3 regions of the Pseudomonas sp. GW821-FHT07F05 genome follow, and region 1 is predicted to be linked to each of the others. Evidence: riboswitches for the same ligand, from Rfam matches in the RefSeq annotation. Region 1 holds a riboswitch; each other region holds the start of a gene.

Region 1 (7,744 bases):
CGCGGAAGAAACCGGAAACCCGCAGGGTGACATCGACCCGCGGCCGGTCGAGCAGGCTCAGGGGCAGGATCTCAAAGTCATCGACGCGCTGACTGCCCGTCGCCCACACCGGACGCACGCCCATCAGCGCCATGGCCTGGGCGATGTCGTCGCCGCCGGTGCGCATGGTCGCCGTGCCCCAGACCGAAAGCCCCAGTTGACGGAGATAATCACCATGATCCTGTAAGTGCCTCTCCAGCAACAGATTTGCCGACTGGAAACCAATGCGCCACGCGGTCATGGTCGGCAGATTGCGCACGTCCACGGAGAAGAAGTTGCGCCCGGTCGGTAGCACGTCCAGCCGTCCTCGGCTGGGGGCGCCGCTCGGGCCGGCCGGGACGAAACGCCCACTTAGCGCGCTGAGCAGGTTCGACATTTCGGCTGGACCGCAGGCGTCTAGGCGAGGGATAACCACTTCATGCAGAGACTGAACAACATCGGACAAGCTGTTGTTTGCAAAGGTATTACTGATAGGCACGCCGCTGGCAATCTGCTCAATCATCTGCGCGGCCAACAGCTCCAGCCGCTCGCGGGTATCACCCGTCGTGCGCCATGGTTCAGCGCTGACTTCATGTAATGCGTGAGGTTTGTCGCCGGTCCATGGCGCACCGAGATCACAGTCCAGCGGGTCGAAATCCAGCGCCAGCGCCTGACTCAATGCCCGCAGCAGACTGGCCTGACCGCCGCGACCATCGCCGCGAGGCACGCGCACCATGGCCAGCAGCGTGTCGATGCGCAGCCGGCCGATGGGCGACTCGCCGAATACGTGCAAGCCGTCGCGGATCTGCGATTCCTTCAGGTCACACAGGTAGGTGTCCAGGCGCGGCAGCCACACGGCGGCGTCGGCCTCGCTGTTGGCGTCCCCGTCCATCGCCAGCTCGCGGTCGATGTGGGTCTCGCGCACCAGCCTGAGAATGTCTTTTTGCAGCTCCCTGGCGCGGCGCGGATCAAGCAGCTGCGCTTCGTAATATTCGTCCGCCAGCAGTTCAAGGTCGCGCAACGGACCGTAGGTTTCGGCGCGGGTCAGCGGTGGCATCAAGTGGTCGATGATCACCGCCTGGGTGCGGCGCTTGGCCTGGGCGCCCTCGCCCGGATCGTTGACGATGAACGGGTAGATATTCGGCATCGGGCCAAGGATCGCGTCCGGCCAGCAATACTCGGACAGACCGACGCCTTTGCCCGGCAGCCATTCCAGATTGCCGTGCTTGCCGACGTGGATGACAGCGTGAGCGCCATAGCGTTTGCGCAGCCAGAAGTAAAACGCCAGATAGCCGTGGGGCGGGACCAGATCAGGGTCGTGATACACCGCGCTGTGGTCCACGTTGTAGCCCCGCGCCGGTTGAATGCCGACGAAGGTCATGCCGAAACGCAGGCCGGCGATCATCATCCGCCCGTCCCGACACATGGGGTCGGTGTCAGGGGCGCCCCATCGCGCGATGACTGCATCGCGATTGGCTTGCGGCAGCGCTTGAAACGCCGCCCTGTACTCGTCCATGGCCATGCTCTGGTGGCACGGCCGTTGATCGAGGCTGTCCGGATCGTTGGTGACGCCGCCGAGCAAGGCGTGAATCAGCGCAGTACCGGTCTCGGGCAGGCCCTCAACCGGGTAACCCTCGGCCTGCATGGCCTTCAGGATGTTCAGCGCGGCCGCCGGGGTGTCGAGGCCGACGCCGTTGCCAATGCGCCCGTCGCGGGTGGGGTAGTTCGCCAGAATCAGCGCTACGCGCTTGTCGGTGTTGGCGGTGCGGGCAAGCAGCACCCAGCGCCGGGCCAGTTCGGCGACGAAATCCATGCGTTCCGGCTGGGCGCGGTAGCAAACCACGTCGGACTGACTGCGCTCGCTGTGCCAGGCCAGGTCCTTGAAGCTGATTGGCCGGCTGATGATGCGCCCGTCCAGTTCCGGCAGCGCGATGTGCATCGCCAGGTCTCGGGGGCCCAGCCCTTGGGCGCTTGCCTGCCAGGCGGGTTCGTTGTCCTGGGCGCAAATGGCCTGAATGACCGGGATGTCTCGGCGAAACGGCCGAACATCCGGCGCTTCCGGGCTGGATTGGGCGAAGCCGGTGGTGTTGAGAATGACCTCGCAATCCACCTCGTCGAGCCAGTCCTGTATCGCGCTCATGCAGCCGGCTTCCTTCAGGCTGGCGACGGCAATCGGCAACGGGTTCAGGCCCTGGGCCGACAAGCGCTCGCAGAACACATCGATGAAACCGGTGTTGGCTGCCTGCAGGTGGGAGCGATAGAACAGCACGGCCGCGACCGGCTGATCGGCGCGCCAGTCGGCCTGCCAGCGGGCCAGGTCGGCGTTGGCGTGGTGCGGGTGATAAATCACGGTGCGCGGCAGGGTCTGCGGCTCGGCCCAGGGGTAGTCGCCACCCAGCCAGCGGGTGGCGATGAAATTGAACAGCGCCAGCGCGTTGTGCTTGCCGCCCTGACGCAGGTAATGCCAGAGACGCTCGCGGTCTTCGACGGATTCCGTGCTCAGGCCGCTCAGCTCGGGGTCTGGCCGATCACAGCCCGGGACCAGAATCAGCTTCACGCCTTTCGCGGCCAGCTCCACCAGCCGCTCGACGCCATAACGCCAGTAGCCGATGCCGCCGTGCAGGGAAATCAGGATGACTTTGGCGTGGCGCAGCACCTCGTCCACGTACAGATCCACCGACGCATGGTTTTGCACCTGCATCGGGTTGGCCAGGCGCAGGCTCGGGTAGCTATCCGGCAATTGCCGCGCGGTTTCAGCCAGCAGCGCCAGATTTGAGTCGGCGCTGCACAGGATCACCAGCTCGGCGGGCGTCTGGCCCAGGTCAGCGATGCTGTCGTCGGGGACGAAGCCGCCGGGCTGTGTACGCAGCAGGTGCATGGTTAGCCTTTTATGCCTGAGACTGCGTCGCGCAATTGCGCTTCGAGGACGCCGGCGTCCAGTTCCTGGCCGATCAGCACCAGGTGGGTTTCCCGGGCTTCGTCTGCTTTCCAGGCGCGGTCGAAATGCTTGTCGAAACGCGTGCCGACGCCTTGCACCAGCAGGCGCATGGGTTTGCCGGGAATGGCGGCGAAGCCTTTGACACGCAGGATGCCGTGCTGGACGACGGCCTGGGTCAGCGCGTCGAGCAACAGCGATTCGTCGGCCTGGGGCAGCGTGATGGAGATGGAATCGAAGGCGTCATGGTCGTGGTCATCATGATCGTCGCCTTCGTGGTGATCGTGGTGGGTCTTGCGCCCGTCGATGTGCAGCTCGGATTCGGCGCCCAGGCCCAGCAATACGCTGATCGGCAGCTGGCCCCGGTTCGCTTCGACGATCTTCACCGCCGGCGGCAGTTCTTCGGCGACTTCGGCACGCACGGCGGCGAGAGCATCAGCGTCGAGCATGTCGGCCTTGTTCAGCACGACGAGATCGGCGCTGGCCAGTTGGTCGGCGAACAGTTCGTGCAGCGGCGATTCGTGATCCAGGTTCGGATCGAGCTTGCGCTGGGCGTCGACTTGGTCCGGGAACGCGGCGAAGGTGCCGGCGAGCACGGCCGGGCTGTCGACCACGGTGATCACGGCGTCGACGGTGCAGGCGTTGCGGATTTCCGGCCACTGGAAGGCTTGGACGAGGGGTTTCGGCAGGGCCAGGCCCGAGGTTTCGATGAGGATGTGATCGAGGTCGCCGCGACGGGCGACCAGTTCCTGCATCACCGGGAAAAACTCTTCCTGAACGGTGCAGCACAGGCAGCCGTTGGCCAGTTCGTACACGCGACCGACGGCTTCTTCTTCGGTGCAGCCGATGGTGCATTGCTTGAGGATGTCGCCGTCGATGCCCAGTTCGCCGAATTCGTTGACGATGACGGCGATGCGTCGGCCTTCGGCGTTGTCGAGCATGTGCCGCAGCAAGGTGGTTTTGCCCGAGCCGAGAAAGCCGGTGACGATGGTGACGGGGAGTTTGGCCAGTGTTTTCATCGGTTGCCCTCAGGCGTGCGGCGGGGCAACGAGGACGAAAACAGCGCAGGCCGGTGGAAGCAGGCGCGCGGTTCGATTCGCCACCGGATCACCCCGCCCGGTTGTAGTGGAATTCCTCGGCCGCTTGCAGGCGGTCCGATTCGAGGCAGGTCTCCTGGCTCACGGCGGCCGGTCGCTGACAGGCATCATCAGGCGACTGGTATTCATCGCGCCTTCCCGCTCGCGCAGTGGCTGTGCAATGAAGCTGTCCGTTTACAGTTGCGGGGGCAGCTGCGGCTTGATACCGCATTCCCTTCTTAGCGCCGGTGGCCTTGGTAGTTGATAAAGGCGCCCGGCGAACCTCAAGTGCGCAAGGCTACGCAGTGACTGGAGGCCGGTCAATCGCGCTTTGCAATGATCGCCGCACCAATTGACGCACCGATCGCTGCATTGATTGACGCATCGGCTGAAGGGCCGATTGACGAGCCAAACAGCCCGTGGTCTGCTACACACCTTGTTACGGGTGCCCTTCACAGGGTGAAACGGGAAACCGGTGCGTACAGACCTTCGGGTGTGTATCAGTCCGGTGCTGCCCCCGCAACGGTAAGCGAGTGAAGAGTCAGATCCACTGTGTCGGCATCGATATGGGAAGGCGATTCTTGAAGGCACGACGGCTGTAACGGCTGATGCATGTGCCCCTCGCGAGCCCGGAGACCGGCCCGATAACGCTACATAACACAACCCGCGGTGGGCGGGCGCTGTTGATCACTGCCGGCCTTCGCCTGCGGTGTCTTCGCGTCTTTCCGTCCGCTGAATCCACTTCAGAGGGAAGCGCCATGTCCATCAGCACACCCCGCCAGACGTCCGGCACCGGCACCAGCACAAACACCACAACAGCCGTGACCGCCACCCAAAACCAGCGCCTTGTCGCCGCCGTCAGCGCGATGTTTCTCGGTGCGTTTCTGGTGTACTTCGCCGGTTTCTCCCACATCGATGCGGTGCACAACGCGGCACACGACACCCGTCACAGCTCCGCCTTCCCGTGCCATTGAGACCCGCCGCCATGTTCAAGCGAATTGCGCAAACGGCCGGGTTCAGCGGACTGCTCGCCGCCCTGCTGTTGACACTGCTCCAAAGCTTCTCGGTGGCGCCACTGATCCTGCAGGCGGAGACCTACGAAAAGGCCCCGGCTGCCGAGATGCACGAGCACGCCGAGGGTGCGATGGCCGGCCACGTCCATGACGCCGAAGCCTGGGAGCCGGAAGACGGCTGGCAGCGCGTGCTGTCCACCACCGGCGGCAATCTGGTGGTCGCGGTCGGCTTCGCCCTGATGCTGGCGGCGCTGTACACCCTGCGTACGCCGACCAGTGCCCGCGAAGGCGTGCTGTGGGGGTTGGCCGGTTATGCGGTGTTCGTGCTGGCGCCCACTCTTGGTTTGCCGCCCGAGCTGCCCGGCACTGTCGCGGCGGATCTGACCCAACGGCAGATCTGGTGGGTCGGCACCGCCGCCTCCACGGCTTCAGGCCTGGCATTGATAGTGTTTGCACGGCACTGGGTGTTGAAGGCCTTGGGCGCGGTGATCCTGGTGGTGCCGCATATCGTCGGCGCGCCGCAACCGGCGGTGCATTCGGCACTGGCGCCGGAAGCCCTTGAAGCGCAATTCAAGATCGCGTCGCTGCTGACCAATGCGGTTTTCTGGATTGCCCTGGGCTGGATCAGCGCCTGGTTGTTTCGGCGCAATGAAGCGACCGAGACGCACGTCGGTTTGAAGCCTGCTCTGTGAATGAAGTGCGCGATCGGCCGCTGTGGGTGGTCGGTCTGGGCTGCCAGCGCGGCTGTTCGGCGCTGGAGCTTCGGCAGTTGATGGAGCATGGGTTGCGGGAGGGTCGTCTTCAGCTGACAGACGTTGCCGCCCTCGCCTCCATTGACGGCAAGTCGGCCGAGGTGGGGCTGCTGGCACTGGGTCATGAGCTGGGGCTGACGATCGGGTTTTTCAGCGCGGGTGATCTGGCGGCTTACGAGGCACAGCTGACTTACCTTTCGGACATCGCCTTCGAACGCACCGGCTGCTACGGCGTGGCAGAAAGCGCGGCGCTGGCGATGGTGACACGGTTGACCGGCGCGCCCGCGACCTTGGTCATCCCCCGCCGAAAAAGCCCCCACGCGACCTTTGCTCTGGCAACCGCAAACGTTAGGGCTGGAGCAATCTCATAGGCCGGCTCAATCTTGTAGGACCGGCTAGAACTGTAGGACCGGCTTTAGCCGGGAAGACGTCAGTAGTCACACCGCAGATTTTGATGGTGTGCCCGAGGGCCCCTTCCCGGCTAAAGCCAGTACTGAAAAGTCAGACCGAGTGCGCTCAGGGAGAATGCATCCGACGAGCCACTGCTCAAATGAACCCCAATCAGGAAACCCCATGACTGTTTTTTTCATCGGCGCCGGCCCCGGCGATCCGGACCTGATCACTGTCAAAGGCCAGCGGCTGATCCGCTCCTGCCCGGTGATCATTTACGCCGGTTCCCTGGTGCCTGAAGCAGTGCTGGAAGGTCATCAGGCGATCCAGGTCACCAACAGCGCTCCATTGCACCTTCAGCAGATCATCGAGCTGATGAAATCCGCTCATGCACAGGGCCAGGACGTGGCGCGTGTGCATTCCGGCGATCCGAGCCTGTATGGCGCGATCGGCGAACAAATCCGCTGCCTGCGCGATCTGCAGATCCCCTTCGAAATCATCCCCGGCGTCACCGCCACCGCCGCCTGCGCCGCGTTGCTCGGGACAGAGCTGACGCTGCCGGACATCTCTCAGAGCGTGATCCTGACCCGCTACGCCGACAAAACCGACATGCCCGAAGGCGAAAGCCTGGGCGATCTGGCACGGCACCGGGCAACCATGGCGATCCATCTGGGGGTCAATAACCTCGGCAAGATCGTTGCCGAGCTGACGCCGCACTATGGCGCCGACTGTCCCATTGCCGTGGTGCATCGCGCCAGCTGGCCCGATCAGGATTGGGTCACCGGCACACTGGCAGACATCGAGGAGAAGGTGCGGATCAAGGGATTTCGTCGCACCGCGCTGATCCTGGTGGGTCGGGTACTGGGCAACGACGTGTTCAGCGAGTCATCGCTGTATCGCGCGGGCCATGCCCATGTGTTCAGGCCCTAGCGTGCGCCTCTAGACCTTGGCGAGCGCCCACAAAAAAGCCCCGAACTCGTCGGGGCTTGCCTGCAACACCATACTTCCTGGAATCACACGTTGACTCAGTAGTACGCGTTTTCTTTCTGGGTGTGGTCGGTCACGTCACGCACACCGGTCAGCTCGGGGATGCGCTCCAGCAATGTGCGCTCGATGCCTTCCTTGAGCGTCACATCTGCCTGACCGCAACCCTGGCAACCACCGCCGAACTGCAGAATGGCGACATTTGCCTCATCTTCTTCCACCACCTCGATCAAGGTCACCTGGCCGCCGTGACTGGCGAGACCCGGGTTGATCTCGGTCTGCAGGTAGTAATTGATACGCTCGTTGATCGGGCTGTCGGCGTTGACCATCGGCACTTTGGCGTTTGGCGCCTTGATGGTCAGTTGACCACCCATGCGGTCAGTCGCGTAATCGACAACGGCGTCGTCCAGAAACGCTTCGCTGAACGCGTCGATCCAGGCGGTGAAACTTTTCAGGCCGATGGCCGTGTCTTCAGGTTTCTCTTCGCCCGGCTTGCAGTAGGCAATGCAGGTTTCAGCGTATTGGGTGCCAGGCTGGGTAATAAACACGCGGATGCCGATGCCGGGGGTGTTCTGC
Region 2 (7,744 bases), on a different contig from region 1:
CGCACATGGCGACCAGGTCGATGCCGATGGTGTCGTGTTTGTTCAGGTTCAGTGCCAGACGCAGCTTGGTGCCGACACCGTCGGTGCCACTGACCAGAACAGGCTGCTTGTAGCCGGCCGGGATTTCGCACAGAGCGCCGAAGCCCCCGAGGCCGCCCATCACTTCCGGGCGCTTGGTGCGCTTGGCGACGCTCTTGATGCGTTCGACCAGCGCTTCACCGGCGTCGATGTCAACACCGGCGTCTTTGTAGCTCAGGGAGGGTTGCTTGCTCATGATCCAGGCCTTTAGGGGGGGATTCGGGGTAACGACCGAGTGGCAACGACGCGGGGCCTTGTCATCGCCGGTCTGCGAAGGCGCGCGATTTTATCAGGGTTGGGCGCAAGCGGCCATCCTTGGGCCGACGGGCAGGACTGTCGTGAAGAAAAAATAACCCGGTTTATCCCGCCGCACCCGTTCGTCGCTGGCGGGATCCGGTGTAACGTTGGCGCCTGAGTGAGCGATTCGGGCGCGTCTGCGGTCAGAGTCGGGTCACTCATGTTCATGCAGCTATTTATAGCGTTGCCTTTTTACCCAGCGGGAATCCTTCATGCGTCCACCTTCCTTCATGCGCCTAAAAAACTGCCTGTTCGTGGGTTGCCTCTCATTGATGAGTCTGCCGGCGTTCGCCGAGACGGTGAACAATCTCTATCAGGTGCGCGAGCCCGTCAGCGGCCAGAACCCGGACGAAAAAACCCGCGCCACCCAGGCCGCGCTGGAAACCCTGGTCATCCGCCTGACCGGCGACCCAAAGGCCGTGCAGAACGGCGGCCTTGCCGAGGTGCGCAAGGACCCTCAGCAAATCATCAGCCAGTACGGCTACGACGCCGGCCCGCCCGAAACCCTGCAGGTTGATTTCGACCCGGCGAGCACCGAACGCGTCATGCGTCAGGCGGGACTGTCGTTGTGGGGCACCAACCGTCCGGTGATCATGGCCTGGTGGCTGAACGACGCCACTGACGGCGCCAACTTGGTCGGCGACGGCCAAGCCTCTGCCGAGCCTCTTCGCCGCGCCGCTCAGCATCGCGGTCTGCCGTTACGTCTGCCGCTGGCCGACCTTGGCGAGCAGGGCATCGGCAACGCCAAGACCCTCGATGGCAATAATGTCGCCCCACTCAAAGAGGCTTCCGAGCGTTACGGTTCGGACGCGATTCTGGCGGTTCACGCGCAGGAAAACGGCGGCCAGTGGCAGGGAAAATGGCACCTGTGGCTGGGCGACAAGATGGAGCAGGGCAGTGCCAGCGGCGCGAGCTCGGCGGAACTGGCCGACGCGGTACTGTTGGCAGTGAGCCAGCGTCTGGCGCCACGCTTCGTGGTCAAGCCCGGCGCCTCGACGGGCATGGTGCTGGATGTGCAGGGCATGAATCTTGAGCGTTACGCGCAGCTGTTGCGCCTGCTCGAACCGTTCGGCGGCCGCCTGAAATCAGCCGACGGTGATCGCATCGCGTTCGACGTCAGCGGCAGCCCCGATCAATTGCGTTCCCAACTGGCGCTGGCGAAACTGCAGGAAGTGCCGGCCGGTGAAATCGCCAGCGCGCCGGTCAACGCCGCGCCCGTTGCTGCGGACGGCACGCCGGTAGCACCGCAGCCGCCTGCTGTTTCGGACAGCGCATTGCACTTCCGTTGGTGAACAGGTTCATAACGACGTTGCTCGAAGCACATCATCCTGGGGAAAGAGGCAGTAATGACTGATACGCGTCGTTGGTTCTGGCTGGGCGGGGTTGTCCTGGTCTGTTTGTTCGTCTGGCTGCTGCACTCGATTCTGACGCCGTTCCTCGTGGCGCTGCTGCTGGCGTACATGGGCGATCCGCTGGCAGACCGGCTGGAAAAACTGAAGCTGTCCCGCACCATGAGTGTGGTGACCGTGTTCCTGTTGTTCACCCTGATTTTCATGGGCCTGCTGCTGGTGCTGGTGCCAATGCTGGCCAAGCAGCTTTACCGCCTGTACGAACTGGCACCGCAAATCCTCGACTGGCTGCAACACACCGCCATGCCGTGGGCGCAGGCCAAGTTGGGGCTGGCAGACGGCTTCTGGAAGTTCGACAAGGTCAAGGCGGCGATCTCGGAGCACATGGGCCAGACCGGCGACATCGTCGGCATCGTCTTGTCCCAGGCCACGACCTCGACCCTGGCGCTGATCGGCTGGCTGACCAACCTGGTGCTGATCCCGGTGGTCTGCTTCTATCTGTTGCGTGACTGGGACGTGATGATGGCGAAGGTGCGCAGCCTGCTGCCCCGTCACCGCGAGAAGAAGATCGTCGCGCTGGCGGACGAGTGCCATGAGGTATTGGGTGCGTTCATTCGCGGCCAGTTGCTGGTGATGGTCGCGCTGGGCGTGATTTACGCCGCCGGCCTGATGCTGGTCGGGCTGGAGCTGGGGCTGTTGATCGGTGTCATTGCCGGCCTGGCGGCCATCGTGCCGTACATGGGGTTCGTGATCGGCATCGGCTCGGCGATTCTGGCGGGTTTCTTCCAGTTCGGCGGCGACCTGTATCCGATGCTGGGCATCGTCGCGGTGTTCATGGTCGGTCAGGCGCTGGAAGGCATGGTGCTGACCCCGTTGCTGGTGGGTGACCGCATCGGTCTGCACCCGGTTGCGGTGATCTTCGCGATCCTGGCGGGCGGCGAGCTGTTCGGCTTCACCGGCATCCTGCTGGCCCTGCCGGTGGCGGCGGTGATCATGGTCCTGGTGCGCCATGTTCATGACCTGTACAAGGATTCGGACATCTACGGCGGTCTGGACGACCCGGATCTCTGATTCCCGCGAATCAGGATGCGTACCGGCGCGCGGTGCTCACCGCGCGCCTTCTTTCTCGGCGGGTTTTGCCCGTATTCCCCAGTGATACCAGTGACATACGCAAGCCTTTGATTTTGCTGGCGGTCTGCCGCATTGTGCGGCCAGCCCTGCGGGTATAGACTTTGCGCACTTTTCACAGAGGCCCCTTGGCGGTTCGTCACGAACCGTTCAGCCAGCATGAAACCAGTTCAGCTGCCCCTGAGTGTGCGTCTGCGTGATGACGCCACCTTCATCAATTACTATCCAGGCGCCAATGCCGCTGCACTCGGCTATGTCGAGCGGCTGTGCGAAGCCGAGGCCGGCTGGACAGAAAGCCTCATCTATCTGTGGGGCAAGAACGGGGTAGGGCGCACGCACCTGTTGCAGGCTGCCTGCCTGCGATTCGAACAGATGGGCGAGCCGGCGGTTTATCTGCCGATGGCCGAACTGCTCGATCAAGGCATCGGCCTGTTCGATCATCTGGAGCAGTACGAACTGGTGTGCCTCGATGACCTTCAGGCGGTGGTCGGCAAGCCTGAATGGGAAGAGGCGTTGTTCCACCTGTTCAACCGGCTGCGCGACAGTGGCCGACGCTTGCTCATCGCCGCTTCATGCTCGCCCCGAGAGCTGCCGGTCAAGCTGGCGGACCTGAAATCACGGCTGACCATGGCGCTGGTGTTCCAGATGCGCCTGTTGTCCGACGAAGAAAAACTCCGCGCCCTGCAATTGCGCGCGTCCCGCCGCGGGCTGCACCTTACCGACGAAGTGGGGCATTTCATCCTCACCCGCGGCAAGCGCAGCATGAGTGCGCTGTTCGACCTGCTTGAACAGCTCGATCAAGCCTCACTGCAGGCCCAGCGCAAGCTGACCATTCCGTTCCTGAAAGAAACCCTCGGTTGGTAAGCGCGTCCGTGGTCGATCAGGCTTTAGTCCTGCAAACCGCCGCGGCCCTGCGCCATGCCACACGCATCCTGATCATCACCGGTGCTGGCCTTTCGGCGGATTCGGGTTTGCCGACCTATCGCGGTGTCGGTGGTCTGTACAACGGCGAGACCGACGACGGCCTGCCGATCGAAATGGCGTTGTCCGGCCCGATGCTGCGTCGTGATCCGGCGCTGTGCTGGAAATACATTGCACAATTGGGCAGCGCTTGCCTGGATGGACGTCCCAATGCGGCGCACTATGCCATCGCCGAATTGCAGCGGCGCAAGCCGGAATGCTGGGTGTTGACGCAAAACGTCGACGGCTATCATCGCGCTGCGGGTAGTCCGCCAGAACGGCTGATCGAAATTCATGGCCAGTTGGCGCCGCTCTACTGTCAATCTTGTGGCGCCGAAGATCTGCAGTTGAGCGAGCACCTCAACCGGCCACTGCCACCGCTGTGCGCCCGCTGTACTGGCGTTTTGAGGCCATCGGTGGTGTTGTTTGAGGAGATGTTGCCAGAGTTGGCACTGAACGTGCTTCAGGAAGAGATGGCAAAAGGCTTTGATGCTGTGCTCAGCATCGGAACCACCGCCAGCTTCCCGTACATTCATGAGCCCATGCTGCGCGCTCGGGTGACGGGAGGCTTTACTGCCGAGATAAACCCTTCGCCGACCGATCATTCCGCGCACATGGATGCGTTTCTGAGGTGTAGAGCCTTAGAAGTGATGGACGACATCGTAAGTCACATTTGTTTCGATTGAATTTGCAAATGGGTACGATTGAAGGCATAGTCTCGGCTTCTTTACACTTCAGCCACGGTCGTGCACATGCTAAACCGCTTCGCACCCCTCGTGCCTCTCGCACTCGTAACGCTGTTGTTCGGCTGTGCGGCCCAGATGCCGACGTCGCAACAACAGTCGCAAAGCCCCCAGTTCCGGGACTCTGCCACCGCTCAATCCGCCAGCAAGCGTGCCGATTACGCATCCTCCGTACTGGATGACGAAGTCGCCACCGAAGACGAGCTCGCTCAATTTGCCGATAACAAGCCGTACCGCCTGCCGGTTCTGGCTGACAGCATCCTCGAGCGCGGCAAATCCCTGATAGGCACTCGCTATCGCTTCGGCGGCACGTCGACCACCTCTGGTTTCGACTGCAGCGGTTTCATCGGTTATCTCTTCCGCGAAGAGGCGGGCATGAGCCTGCCGCGTTCCTCCCGCGAAATGATCAACATCGATGCCCCTCTCGTTAAACGCAATGACCTCAAGCCAGGCGACCTGCTGTTCTTCAGCACTGCCGGCCGTGGTCGTGTCAGCCATGCGGGCATCTACCTGGGCGATGATCAATTCATCCACTCCAGCAGCCGCCGCAGCGGTGGTGTCCGCGTCGACAGCCTCGACGATGCCTACTGGGCCAAGACGTTCATCGAAGCCAAACGCGCGCTGGCGATGGCACCTTCAACGGTACCTGCAACCACTACCGCGATGAGCTCGACTACAATCAAGCGCCAAACCCGTTAATTCCGGGCGCGCAAAGGGCTAACCCCTCTTGCGCGCGACCCCGGCCCTCGGCAAAGTAAGCTGCATCCCGCACAGGTTGTCGTGTTTATGTCGTTAACGGTTCGCCTGATCGTCGCCTCTCTGGCTGTGCTGCTGGCCGCATGTTCCAGCACTCCACCGCCTGCTCCACGCAAGGTCGTCTACCGGCCTGTGGTCTCCGCTCCTCCCCAGTTTTCTTCACCGCTCGCCGACGACGTTTTGTTGCGCGCGATCGGCCTCGTTGGCACGCCTTATCGCTGGGGCGGCAACACGCCTGATTCGGGTTTCGATTGCAGCGGCCTGATCGGCTATGTCTACCACGACGCCGCCGGTATCACCTTGCCGCGATCGACGCGGGAAATGATCACCCTGCGTGGCCCGGACATCGACCGCAGCCAGTTGCAGACCGGTGACCTGGTGTTCTTCGCCACGGGCGGCGGCTCCCACGTCAGCCACGCCGGCATCTACGTCGGGGAAGGGCGATTCGTTCATGCACCGGCCACCGGCGGCACCGTCAAACTCGACAGCCTGGACAAGCCTTATTGGCAAAAGGCCTGGCTGAATGCCAAGCGCGTTATCCAGCCATCGAATCTTGCCAGGCAATAGTCGTTTTTGAGGCAACGTGTTCATGGGCTGCTGCTGCAGGAACACCTGTGCATTCCAGGGTGAAATCCCGTAAACCCGTGGGCGCTCTGTCCACGGTTCGATTGACGCTCCCCAGTCAACCCTCTAACCTTCGCGCCATGTTTCAGGTGCCCGGGACCTTGTTGGTCCACAGGGTGAAACAGGGAAGCCGGTGCGATTGCTCGTGCGATCAATTCCGGCGCTGCCTCCGCAACGGTAAATGAGTCAAGGCCACGCACAATGCCACTGTGTTCGCTGAACATGGGAAGGCGCCTGGCCTGCCACGGTTGTGGCAACTCATGAGTCCGGAGACCGGCCTGATCCATCGAACAGCATCACGGAGGGCGATGCTCTGCTGCAGGCCGGGCCATGTCCGGTGCCTGCTGACAGTCTTTGCCTGTGCCCTCCGTTTGCCACACCTGCCCTCAAGCGGAGAGCTGAGATGAGCGAATCCCCCGAACGTGACGAACGCCACCTGGCGCGCATGCTGCGCAAAAAGGCGGTGATGGACGAGCGCATTTCCAGCGCGCCAAATGAATGCGGATTGCTGTTGGTCCTGACCGGCAACGGCAAAGGCAAAAGCAGCTCGGCCTTCGGCATGCTGGCCCGCGCCATGGGCCATGGCATGCAGTGCGGCGTCGTGCAGTTCATCAAAGGCCGCCACAGCACCGGCGAAGAGCTGTTCTTCCGCCGCTTTCCCGAACAAGTGCGTTACCACGTGATGGGCGAGGGCTTCACCTGGGAAACCCAGGACCGCCAGCGCGACATCGCCGCCGCCGAAGCCGCCTGGGCCGTGACCCGGGAAATGCTCAAGGACGCCTCTATCGGCATGGTCGTGCTCGATGAGCTGAACATTGCCCTCAAGCACGGCTATCTGGACCTGGAGCAGGTGCTGAGCGATTTGCAGGCACGCCCGCCGATGCAGCACGTGATCGTCACCGGTCGCGGGGCGAAGCAGGAACTGATCGACCTCTCCGACACCGTTTCCGATATCGGCGTGGTCAAGCATGCCTTTCAAGCCGGCATCAAGGCGCAGAAAGGCATCGAACTGTGAGTGAGCGCCAGCCCCGGCACTGCCCGGCAGTATTGATCGCTGCGCCCGCGTCCGGCCAGGGCAAAACCACCGTCACCGCCGCACTCGCCCGTCTGCATCGCAATCAGGGGCGCAAGGTGCGCGTGTTCAAATGCGGACCGGACTTTCTCGACCCGATGATTCTCGAACGCGCCAGCGGCCATCCGGTGTACCAACTGGACATGTGGATGATTGGCGAGGCCGAAAGCCGGCGTCTGTTGTGGGAAGCCGCCGCCGACGCCGACCTGATCCTCATCGAAGGCGTCATGGGCTTGTTCGACGGTACGCCCTCCAGCGCAGACCTGGCCCGGCGTTTCGGCGTGCCGGTGCTGGGGGTGATTGACGGCACGGCCATGGCTCAGACCTTCGGCGCACTGGCGCTTGGGCTGGCGCGCTATCAGCCGGATCTGCCATTCGCCGGCGTGCTGGCCAATCGCGTCGGCACAGTGCGCCACGCGCAGTTGCTGGAAGGCAGCCTGACTGAAGGCCTGCGCTGGTACGGCGCGCTGTCCCGTGAAACCGGCATTGAGCTGCCCAGCCGGCACCTCGGCCTGGTGCAGGCGAGCGAATTGAATGACCTGGACATGCGCCTTGACGCTGCGGCCACCGCACTGGCCAGCACCTGCGACGCCACGTTGCCACCGTCCGTGACCTTTACCGCGCCGGAATTCGTGCCGGCCGAACCGCTGCTGGCCGGTGTGAAAATCGCCATCGCCCACGACGAGGCGTTTGCGTTTTTCTACGGTGCCAGCCTCGACCTGTTGCGGGAGATGGGC
Region 3 (7,744 bases), on a different contig from region 1:
CCAACATGGTCGTCACCGACTTCGACGAATTCCGCCGCAGCGTCGCGCTGAACAGCGTGCAGATCGTCCTCGCCGACCACCATTACTGGGGCGGCCTGCGCGACACCCAGGCCCTGGCAAAAATGTGCGACACCTTCGGCCTCGGCGTCTCCATGCACTCCAACTCCCACCTGGGCATCAGCCTCATGGCCATGACCCACGTCGCCGCCGCCGTCCCCAACCTCGACTTCGCCTGCGACACCCACTACCCGTGGCAAGAACCGGACGAAGAAGTCATCAAAGGCGGCAAACTTCCCATCATCGACGGCTGCGTCCACCTCACCCGCGAGCCTGGGCTGGGGCTTGAACTGGACTATGACCAGCTGGGCAAACTCAATGACCAATTCCTGACGTGCGGGATTCGCCAGCGGGATGATGTGCGGCAAATGCAGAAATACAAACCGGAGTGGAAGGCGGTGAAGCCGAGGTATTGAGGTTGGGGGTGGGGCTGCATGAACGGCGCCGTTTGGGATACCGCATTCGCGAGCAAGCTCGCTCCCACAAATACCGTTCAGGCCGGAGATCCTTCAGCGCCTGAACTGGCCTCTTCCCGGCTAAAGCCAGTCCTACGAGACCGCGTCAAGCCAGTGAGGGACGCGTGACCTCACTGTAGGACCGGCTTCAGCCGGGAAGCCTTTGATCTGCTCTTGATCTTCATACCCAAAAGGCTCAAACACCGCAAAACGCGACTTGGGTGCAGGCTGAACGGAGGTCTCGCGGAGTGGGCCGAGCCGCATGGATGCGGCGAGAGCGCCGTCAGGGCATGGATGCCCGTTCGGCGCGGGCCCACGCAGCGAGACCGGAGTGAAGGTATTCCGACGAAGGAGGAACCCAACCAGGAGCAAGCACCCTTGGTTACTTGGGGTGCTTTTCCAAGTAACTCGCCGAAGGCGAAAACGAGGCCGTTAGGCCGACGCCTTTGATCTTGGCGCCCTCAACCTCAACACCTTAGCCCCGTCAAACGGATCAACCAACCAATGCCCCCGCACCCCAAAAACCTCACCCAATAGCTCCGGCGTCAACACATCAAACGGCGAACCCAACGCCACCAACCGCCCCCCATCCATCACCGCCAGACGATCACACCCCAGCGCCTGATTCAAATCATGCAACGCCACCACCGTCGTCACCGGCAAATCCTGCACCAACCGCAAAATCGACAACTGCTGCTGAATATCCAGATGATTCGTCGGCTCATCCAGCAACAACACCTGCGGCCGCTGCGCCAAAGCCCGCGCAATATGACCCCGCTGCTGCTCCCCACCCGACAACGTATGCCACGCCCGATGCGCCAAGTGCTGCACACTCACATCCGCCAGCGCCTGCGCCACAATCCGGTCATCGTCCGCGCCCCACGGCGCCAGCGCCGAGAGCCACGGCGTACGGCCCAACTCAACCGCCTGCAACAGACTGATCGAATCACCCGTCTGCGCGTGCTGCTCCACCACCGCCACCTGCCGCGCAATGTCCCGCCGGCTCAGCGACGACAATCGCTGCCCGCCCAGGCGAACGTCGCCCTGAGACGGCGACTGAATCCCCGCCAGCAACTTCAGCAGCGTCGACTTCCCCGAGCCATTGGGCCCGACGATCCCCAGGTTTTCCCCCGGCCGAATCGCCAGGCTCACCCCACTGAGCAGCGACGCGCCCTTGACCGAATAACTCAGGTCACTGCCTTCCAGCATGGCACCGGGCACCTCCTGACGGGCGTTCATCGAGGACGATTCCCGCGGACCAGAATCATGGCGAAAACCGGCGCGCCGACCAGCGCCGTAATGACCCCGATCGGCAACACCTGACCCTTGATCAAGGTGCGCGACAGCACGTCGGCGGCGATCATGAACAGCGCGCCGATCAGGGCGCTCAAGGGCAACAGACGCGCGTGGCGCACCCCGGCCATCAGGCGCACCGCATGGGGAATCACCAGCCCGACGAAGCCGATGGAGCCGACGATCGACACCATCACCGCCGTCATCAGCGCGGCGGTGAGAATCAGCACGGCCTGCACCCGGCGCACCGGAATGCCCAGGGATGCCGCCGAGTCGCTGCCGAACGTGAACGCATCCAGCGCGCGCCGATGCCACAGGCACACCAGCAAGCCGAGCACCACGACCGGCACCGACAGCGCCACCGACGACCAGCGCACGCCGCTGAGATTGCCCAGCAACCAGAACATGATCCCGCGGGCCTGTTCGGCATTGGCCGACTTGGTGATCAGGAAGGACGTCAGGGCGTTGAACAGCTGGGACCCGGCAATGCCCGCCAGGATGATCTGGCCGGCAGCGGTCTGGCCCCGAGAGGAGCGGGCGAGCAGGGCGACCAGCGCGAAGGCAGCAATCGCCCCGGCAAACGCGCCGGTGGAGAGTGAAATCGTCCCGGCACCGATGCCGATGATCGCCACCAGCACCGCGCCAGTCGAAGCGCCGGCGGAAATGCCCAGCAAGTAGGGATCGGCCAGCGGGTTGCGCAGCAGCGATTGCAGAACCACACCCGACACCGCCAGCCCTGCGCCGCAGGTGGCGGCCACGATGGCCCGGGTCAGGCGGTAATTCCAGACGATGCCCTCATCGATGGGGTCGAGGGGATAGCCTGTGGCCCACAGCTTGTTCGCCAGCACCTGAACGATCACCGGCAGGCTGATCGACGTCTCGCCGATCGCCACGCCCGCCAGCACCGCCAACGCCAGCAACGCGGTGGCCCAGGCAACGTGGCCGAAGATTCGAACGACGCTCGAACGGGGCATGCTGAATGACGTCATTGCGGGTGAGTGGCCTGAGCCAGTTGTTCGATGCCGTCAAACAGCCGTACGCTGGACTCCATGGCGCTGGCGTCCATGATCACGATGCGATTGTTTTTCACCGCATCCATATTCCGTGTGACCGGGTCCGAGCGGAGGAAGGCCAGCTTCTTCTCGTGATCGTCGGCCGGGAAGCGGCGACGGTCCATGCGCGCGATGACCAGCACGGTCGGGTTGGCCTTGGCGATCGTTTCCCAGCCCACGGTCGGCCATTCCTCGTCGGAGTCGATGACGTTACGCATGCCGAGGGTGTCGAGCATGAAGTTGGGAATGCCCTTGCGTCCGGCCACGTACGGATCGACGTTGATGTCCGGGCTGGAAAACCAGAAGACCGCCGAGACGGGCGGGTTGGCATGGGCGTTCGCCTGCGCCACAGCCCGAGCCATTCGCGCCTGGTAATCCGCGATCAACTGCTCGCCACGGTCCTGCACGTCGAAAATCTGCGCCAGCTGCCGCAGGCTTTTGTACAGCGTGTCGATGCGGAAGGCTTCGAGGCGCGTGCCGTCGGCGCCGACCCGGTTGTTCTTGCCCTCGCAATCGGACGGCAGGATGTAGGTCGGGATGCCCAGGTCGCGGAACTGCTCGCGGGTGCCAACGGCGCCCTGGGGCCCGACCATCCACTCAAACTGCACCGGGACGAAATCCGGGCGTTTGCCGATCACCGATTCAAAACTCGGCGCGTTATCCGCGAGCCGAGCGATGCCGTCGTTGAGGGTTTTGTACTGGGGCAGGACGGGGTTAAACCATAGCGACGTGCCGATCACGTTCGGGCCCAGTCCGAGGGCATAGAGCATCTCGGTGGCCGCCTGGCCGATGGTCACGGCTTTCTGCGGGGCGTGGGTGAAGGTCAGCGCTTGGCCGCAGTTGTCCACGGTCAAGGGGTAAATCGTCGACGCCGCGAGGGCGGCAGTGGGCAAGGTCAGGGTGACGAGCAGGGCAGCGAGGCGGCGCAGCGGCATGAACAGCGATCTCCAGATAGCCTGAATGCTTGGCGAAGCAGGCGCTGGAAAGTCCATCCCGACAGACGCCCCGGAAAAAAGGGCGGGCTCATGGTGCGCGCACGGCACGCGAACGGGAGTCCTTCCCCGGACACCCCGCCGGTGAATGAATATGCTGGCCGGCAGGTCTCCTGACTGACGCTTCATCGCCGTGCTTCGGCCTTCCCGGGGTCACCCAGTGGCAAACAGGAAGCAGGGCTCAGCGCCTACAGTTGCGGGGACAGTTCCCTTTCAGCGCGCAGCACGCGCCTGGGGATTCCCTATTAATTCCGAGCGGAAACCGGCGGCGGGGATACTAAACGATTCGGTGGGGAGAGGCGAATGCAGCGACAGTGTGCCGGAGATGTATTGACACCTCGCAGTAACTGGACGGACGCAACACCTGTGGGAGTGAGCTTGCTCACGAAGAGGCCAGCACATCCGCTAAATCTTCTGCGGCTGGAATGCAGTCTTCGCGAGCGAGCTCGCTCCCACAAGGTATGTGTTTGCAGCGCCATCGGCGTGAGCTCAACACCACCGGCTTAGAGCTTAAACGGCCAACCGACAATCTTCTTCGGCCGAGGCGTCGCATAGGTCCGCACTTTCGAGGTCTTCAACCCCAGACGCACCAGTGATTCTGCCAGTGCCACCGCTGCGGTCACGCCCTCCACCACCGGCACGCCGGCGCGGTCACGGATGAGTTGATCCAGCCCGGCCATGCCGCCGCAGCCCAGGCAAATCACCTCGGCCTTGTCCCGATTCACCGCTTCCATGGCCTGCTCAACGATCGCCTCGACCGCACGCTCCGGCGATGCCTCCAGCTCCAGCACGCTCATGCCACTGGCCCGCACCGACGCGCAGCGTTCGTACACGCCGGCCAGTTTCAGGCGATCCTCGATCAGCGGCACGGTGCGGTCCAGCGTGGTGACCACCGCGTATTTATGCCCCAGCAGCATCGCCAGGCTGGCCGCCGCTTCGGTGATGTCCACCACCGGCACCTCGAGCAATTCCTGCAAACCCTCGCGGCCATGTTCGCCGTAACCGGCCTGAATCACGGCGTCATAGGGCCCTTCGTAGGACATCACCCGGTCCATCACCGCGATGGCCGCCAGGTAGCTTTCGAAATTGCCTTCCACCGACTCGGCGCCGAAGCGCGGGGTCAGGCCGATGATCTCGGTGCCAGGCGAGGCCACGCTGCGGGCCTGCTCGGCGATGGTCTCGGTCATCGATTCGGTGGTGTTGACGTTGACGATCAGAATTCGCATGGACAGATCTCGCGCAGAAAACAAGGCCGGGCGTCTGGCCCGGCGTCGTTGCCCACGATATCAGTCTTTCATCGGCACGGGCGCCTGCAGGGCGATGAAGCCCTGATCGCGCATGGCCTGCCAGAAACCGTCAGGCACCTGTGCGTTAAGCGCGGTGACGTCCTCGATGATCCGCGAAGGGCGGCTGGCACCCGGAATCACCGCCGCCACCAGGGGGTTGGCAAGGACAAATTGCAGCGCTGCCGATTTAATGTCGACCTGGTACTGACGGGCGATCTCCTGAATGTGCGCCACCTTGTCGAGCATCGCTGGCGACGCTTCCTGGTACTCGAAATGCTTGCCGCCCACCAACACGCCGGAGCTGTAAGGCCCGCCGACGACGAATTCGGCGTTGTGCTGACGGGCCTTGTCGAACAGCCGTTGCAGCGGTTGGTCGTGATCGAGCAGCGAATAGCGGCCGGCGAGCAGGAAACCATCGGGCTGGGCTTCTTCCAGGTCCAGCGTCAGTTCGCACGGCTCGACGCGATTGACGCCCAAGCCCCAGGCCTTGATCACGCCTTCTTCACGCAGGCGGGTGAGGGCGCGGAAAGCGCCAGTGCGGGCGATATTGAAATGCTCGATCCAGGCATCGCCGTGGGCGTCCTGCGCCACATCGTGGACAAACACGATATCCAGACGATCAGTGTTCAACCGCTCCAGGCTCGCTTCAATGGAACGCAGCGTGGCGTCGGCGGAATAATCGGTGACGATCTTGTTTTTCAGGCCTTCGGCGAACGGGCCGCTGCGGGTCTCGGTGTCGATCTCGTCGGAAATCAGCCGGCCGACTTTGGTGCTTAGGGTGTATTGGTCCCGGGGGACGCCGGCGAGGGCCTTGCCCAGGCGCTGCTCGGACAAGCCGGCGCCGTAGATGGGCGCCGTGTCGAAATAGCGAATGCCCTGGTCCCAGGCGGATTGAACGGTGGCCGCTGCTTCCTCCTCGTCGATGGTGCGGAACATGTTGCCCAGCGGTGCGGAGCCGAAGCCGAGGCGGCCGATGATCTTGTCGTGCAGACTCATGGAAGGTGTCCTGTGCGGTGGGGCGTGTTGGATGGCGCGCGGTTCATGGCCCGGATCGAGCACGATGAAACCGGCGAAGCTTCTTTACTGACTGTTGATTGCCGCAGGGGTTCTTCGGAATGCGCGGCGGTGGACTTTCACATGCTCGGCGAGCGGCTATCCTCATCCCATGCGACTTTAGCCACGAGTGCGAATTTCAACATTTCAGATAGATCCGTCGACGGCACAGATTTGAGGATTGCCCATAGCCTGTATTTGCGGAGTGGCGTCCGACGCCTTCCCGGCTGAAGCCGGTCCTACGAAGGCGCCGGGATTCTTGGTAGGACCGGCTTCAGCCGGGAAGAGGCCCGTGAGTACGCCATCCATGACCAGCGAGGCCGCCGATGAGCGAGCACATCATTCATTTCCACTGCGGGGTCGATCAGGCCAGCACCGAGCATTTTCGGGATCGCTGCCTCGAAGCCCTCGGCAAGGGCGCGACCGGATTGCTGCTGAATCTGTCGACCGCCGGCGGCAGCACCGCACTGGGATTCACCCTCTACAACTTCCTGAAATCCCTGAAAGTGCCGATCCGCGCGTTGAACAGCGGCAACATCGAATCCATGGGCATCGTGATCTACCTGGCGGCTCAGGAGCGGATCGTCTGTCCCCACTCGCGATTTCTGATCCACCCCATGAGCTGGTACTTCAATCAGAGCTCGGTAGACCACTCACGCATGCGCGAATACCTGCGCAGCCTGGACAACGACCTGCAGCGCTACGTGAACATCTATCAGAGCGAAACCGTGAGCGCGGTGCACCCGCTGGACATAGGGCGCTGCCTGTCAGCGGAGGAGAAGGTGATCCGCGCTGAAGACTCCCTGGCGTGCGGCATTGCCCATCGTGTCGAGCAATTGCAGTTTGCCGAAGACGCCGTGCACTGGACCGTCAGCGCCAGCTAAGCTCGATCCATTGAACCCGGTCGTTGTCGAGCCCTCTGACTCTATTATTGGCCACATTGAAACGAGAGGTGACTGCCATGCAATCCCATACACCTGACGCTGCACCCGTTCCGCCGCGCCCCGCTCCTCAGCCGGGTGATGAAGAGACAGGATTTGACGCCGACATGGATCCGGGCAACGAAGACCCGGGTTCCCAGCTTGATCGGGACGCAACGGTGCCGCTGATCGATCCGGATAAATGAGGGGGAGGGTGCCGCTGACACGTGTGCTTGCTATGAGGCGTACATTGCTTTTTTGACTGATGCTCAAACAAAAGAGCGAGAGCCTTGGCCCTCGCTCGCTTCACTCAGCCGCACGTCGTTACGACTTGCCGCCTGAGCCGCCTTTCTTGCCGGTGCCGCTCGCGCCTGCACCCGATTCTTTCTTCATATCGCTTCCGGCATTGCCGCTGCCTGAAGCCTGTCCGCCTTTCTTGCCGGCTTCGGACGCTTTCTCTTTATCGTTCGCAAAATTGCCAGGGTTCGACTTTCCGGTGTTAGCCATGATCGCAGACCTCTTGTTATTGAGAAGGCGAGACAGGTGCCTCGCCTTAACTGTGAGGGGGCGTTCACGCAATCGTTTAACCCGTCGACTCGCTGGCAGACCAACGGCGGTGACGAGTGATGCCCGCTG

The links. Region 1 has a riboswitch for cobalamin ahead of cobW (cobalamin biosynthesis protein CobW). Riboswitches for the same ligand answer to the same signal wherever they lie in the genome.
Region 2: it holds a riboswitch for cobalamin, as region 1 does, so the genes downstream of both, cobO (cob(I)yrinic acid a,c-diamide adenosyltransferase) here and cobW (cobalamin biosynthesis protein CobW) in region 1, are expected to answer to the same signal.
Region 3: it holds a riboswitch for cobalamin, as region 1 does, so the genes downstream of both, AC07RO_RS04915 (ABC transporter substrate-binding protein) here and cobW (cobalamin biosynthesis protein CobW) in region 1, are expected to answer to the same signal.

The regions. Positions count from the first base shown of each region.
Region 1 covers NZ_JBWKQL010000021.1:11,793-19,536, forward strand. Annotated here, with positions in the region: gene cobN (cobaltochelatase subunit CobN) at 1-2,896, opposite strand, end outside; gene cobW (cobalamin biosynthesis protein CobW) at 2,899-3,972, opposite strand; cobalamin riboswitch at 4,100-4,331, opposite strand; cobalamin riboswitch at 4,456-4,688, shown strand; gene AC07RO_RS26040 (CbtB domain-containing protein) at 4,788-5,003, shown strand; gene AC07RO_RS26045 (CbtA family protein) at 5,015-5,734, shown strand; gene AC07RO_RS26050 (cobalamin biosynthesis protein) at 5,731-6,165, shown strand; gene cobM (precorrin-4 C(11)-methyltransferase) at 6,368-7,114, shown strand; gene nfuA (Fe-S biogenesis protein NfuA) at 7,210-7,744, opposite strand, start outside.
Region 2 covers NZ_JBWKQL010000001.1:712,942-720,685, forward strand. Annotated here, with positions in the region: gene purM (phosphoribosylformylglycinamidine cyclo-ligase) at 1-274, opposite strand, end outside; gene AC07RO_RS03350 (DUF2066 domain-containing protein) at 606-1,667, shown strand; gene AC07RO_RS03355 (AI-2E family transporter) at 1,722-2,795, shown strand; gene hda (DnaA regulatory inactivator Hda) at 3,012-3,716, shown strand; gene AC07RO_RS03365 (NAD-dependent deacylase) at 3,725-4,498, shown strand; gene AC07RO_RS03370 (C40 family peptidase) at 4,565-5,254, shown strand; gene AC07RO_RS03375 (C40 family peptidase) at 5,342-5,878, shown strand; cobalamin riboswitch at 6,006-6,231, shown strand; gene cobO (cob(I)yrinic acid a,c-diamide adenosyltransferase) at 6,339-6,950, shown strand; gene AC07RO_RS03385 (cobyrinic acid a,c-diamide synthase CobB) at 6,947-7,744, shown strand, end outside.
Region 3 covers NZ_JBWKQL010000002.1:156,195-163,938, forward strand. Annotated here, with positions in the region: gene AC07RO_RS04900 (glucarate dehydratase family protein) at 1-473, shown strand, start outside; gene AC07RO_RS04905 (ABC transporter ATP-binding protein) at 945-1,751, opposite strand; gene AC07RO_RS04910 (FecCD family ABC transporter permease) at 1,748-2,779, opposite strand; gene AC07RO_RS04915 (ABC transporter substrate-binding protein) at 2,791-3,792, opposite strand; cobalamin riboswitch at 3,936-4,131, opposite strand; gene AC07RO_RS04920 (aspartate/glutamate racemase family protein) at 4,353-5,075, opposite strand; gene AC07RO_RS04925 (aldo/keto reductase) at 5,136-6,131, opposite strand; gene AC07RO_RS04930 (ATP-dependent Clp protease proteolytic subunit) at 6,515-7,072, shown strand; gene AC07RO_RS04935 (hypothetical protein) at 7,150-7,314, shown strand; gene AC07RO_RS04940 (con-10 family general stress protein) at 7,433-7,615, opposite strand.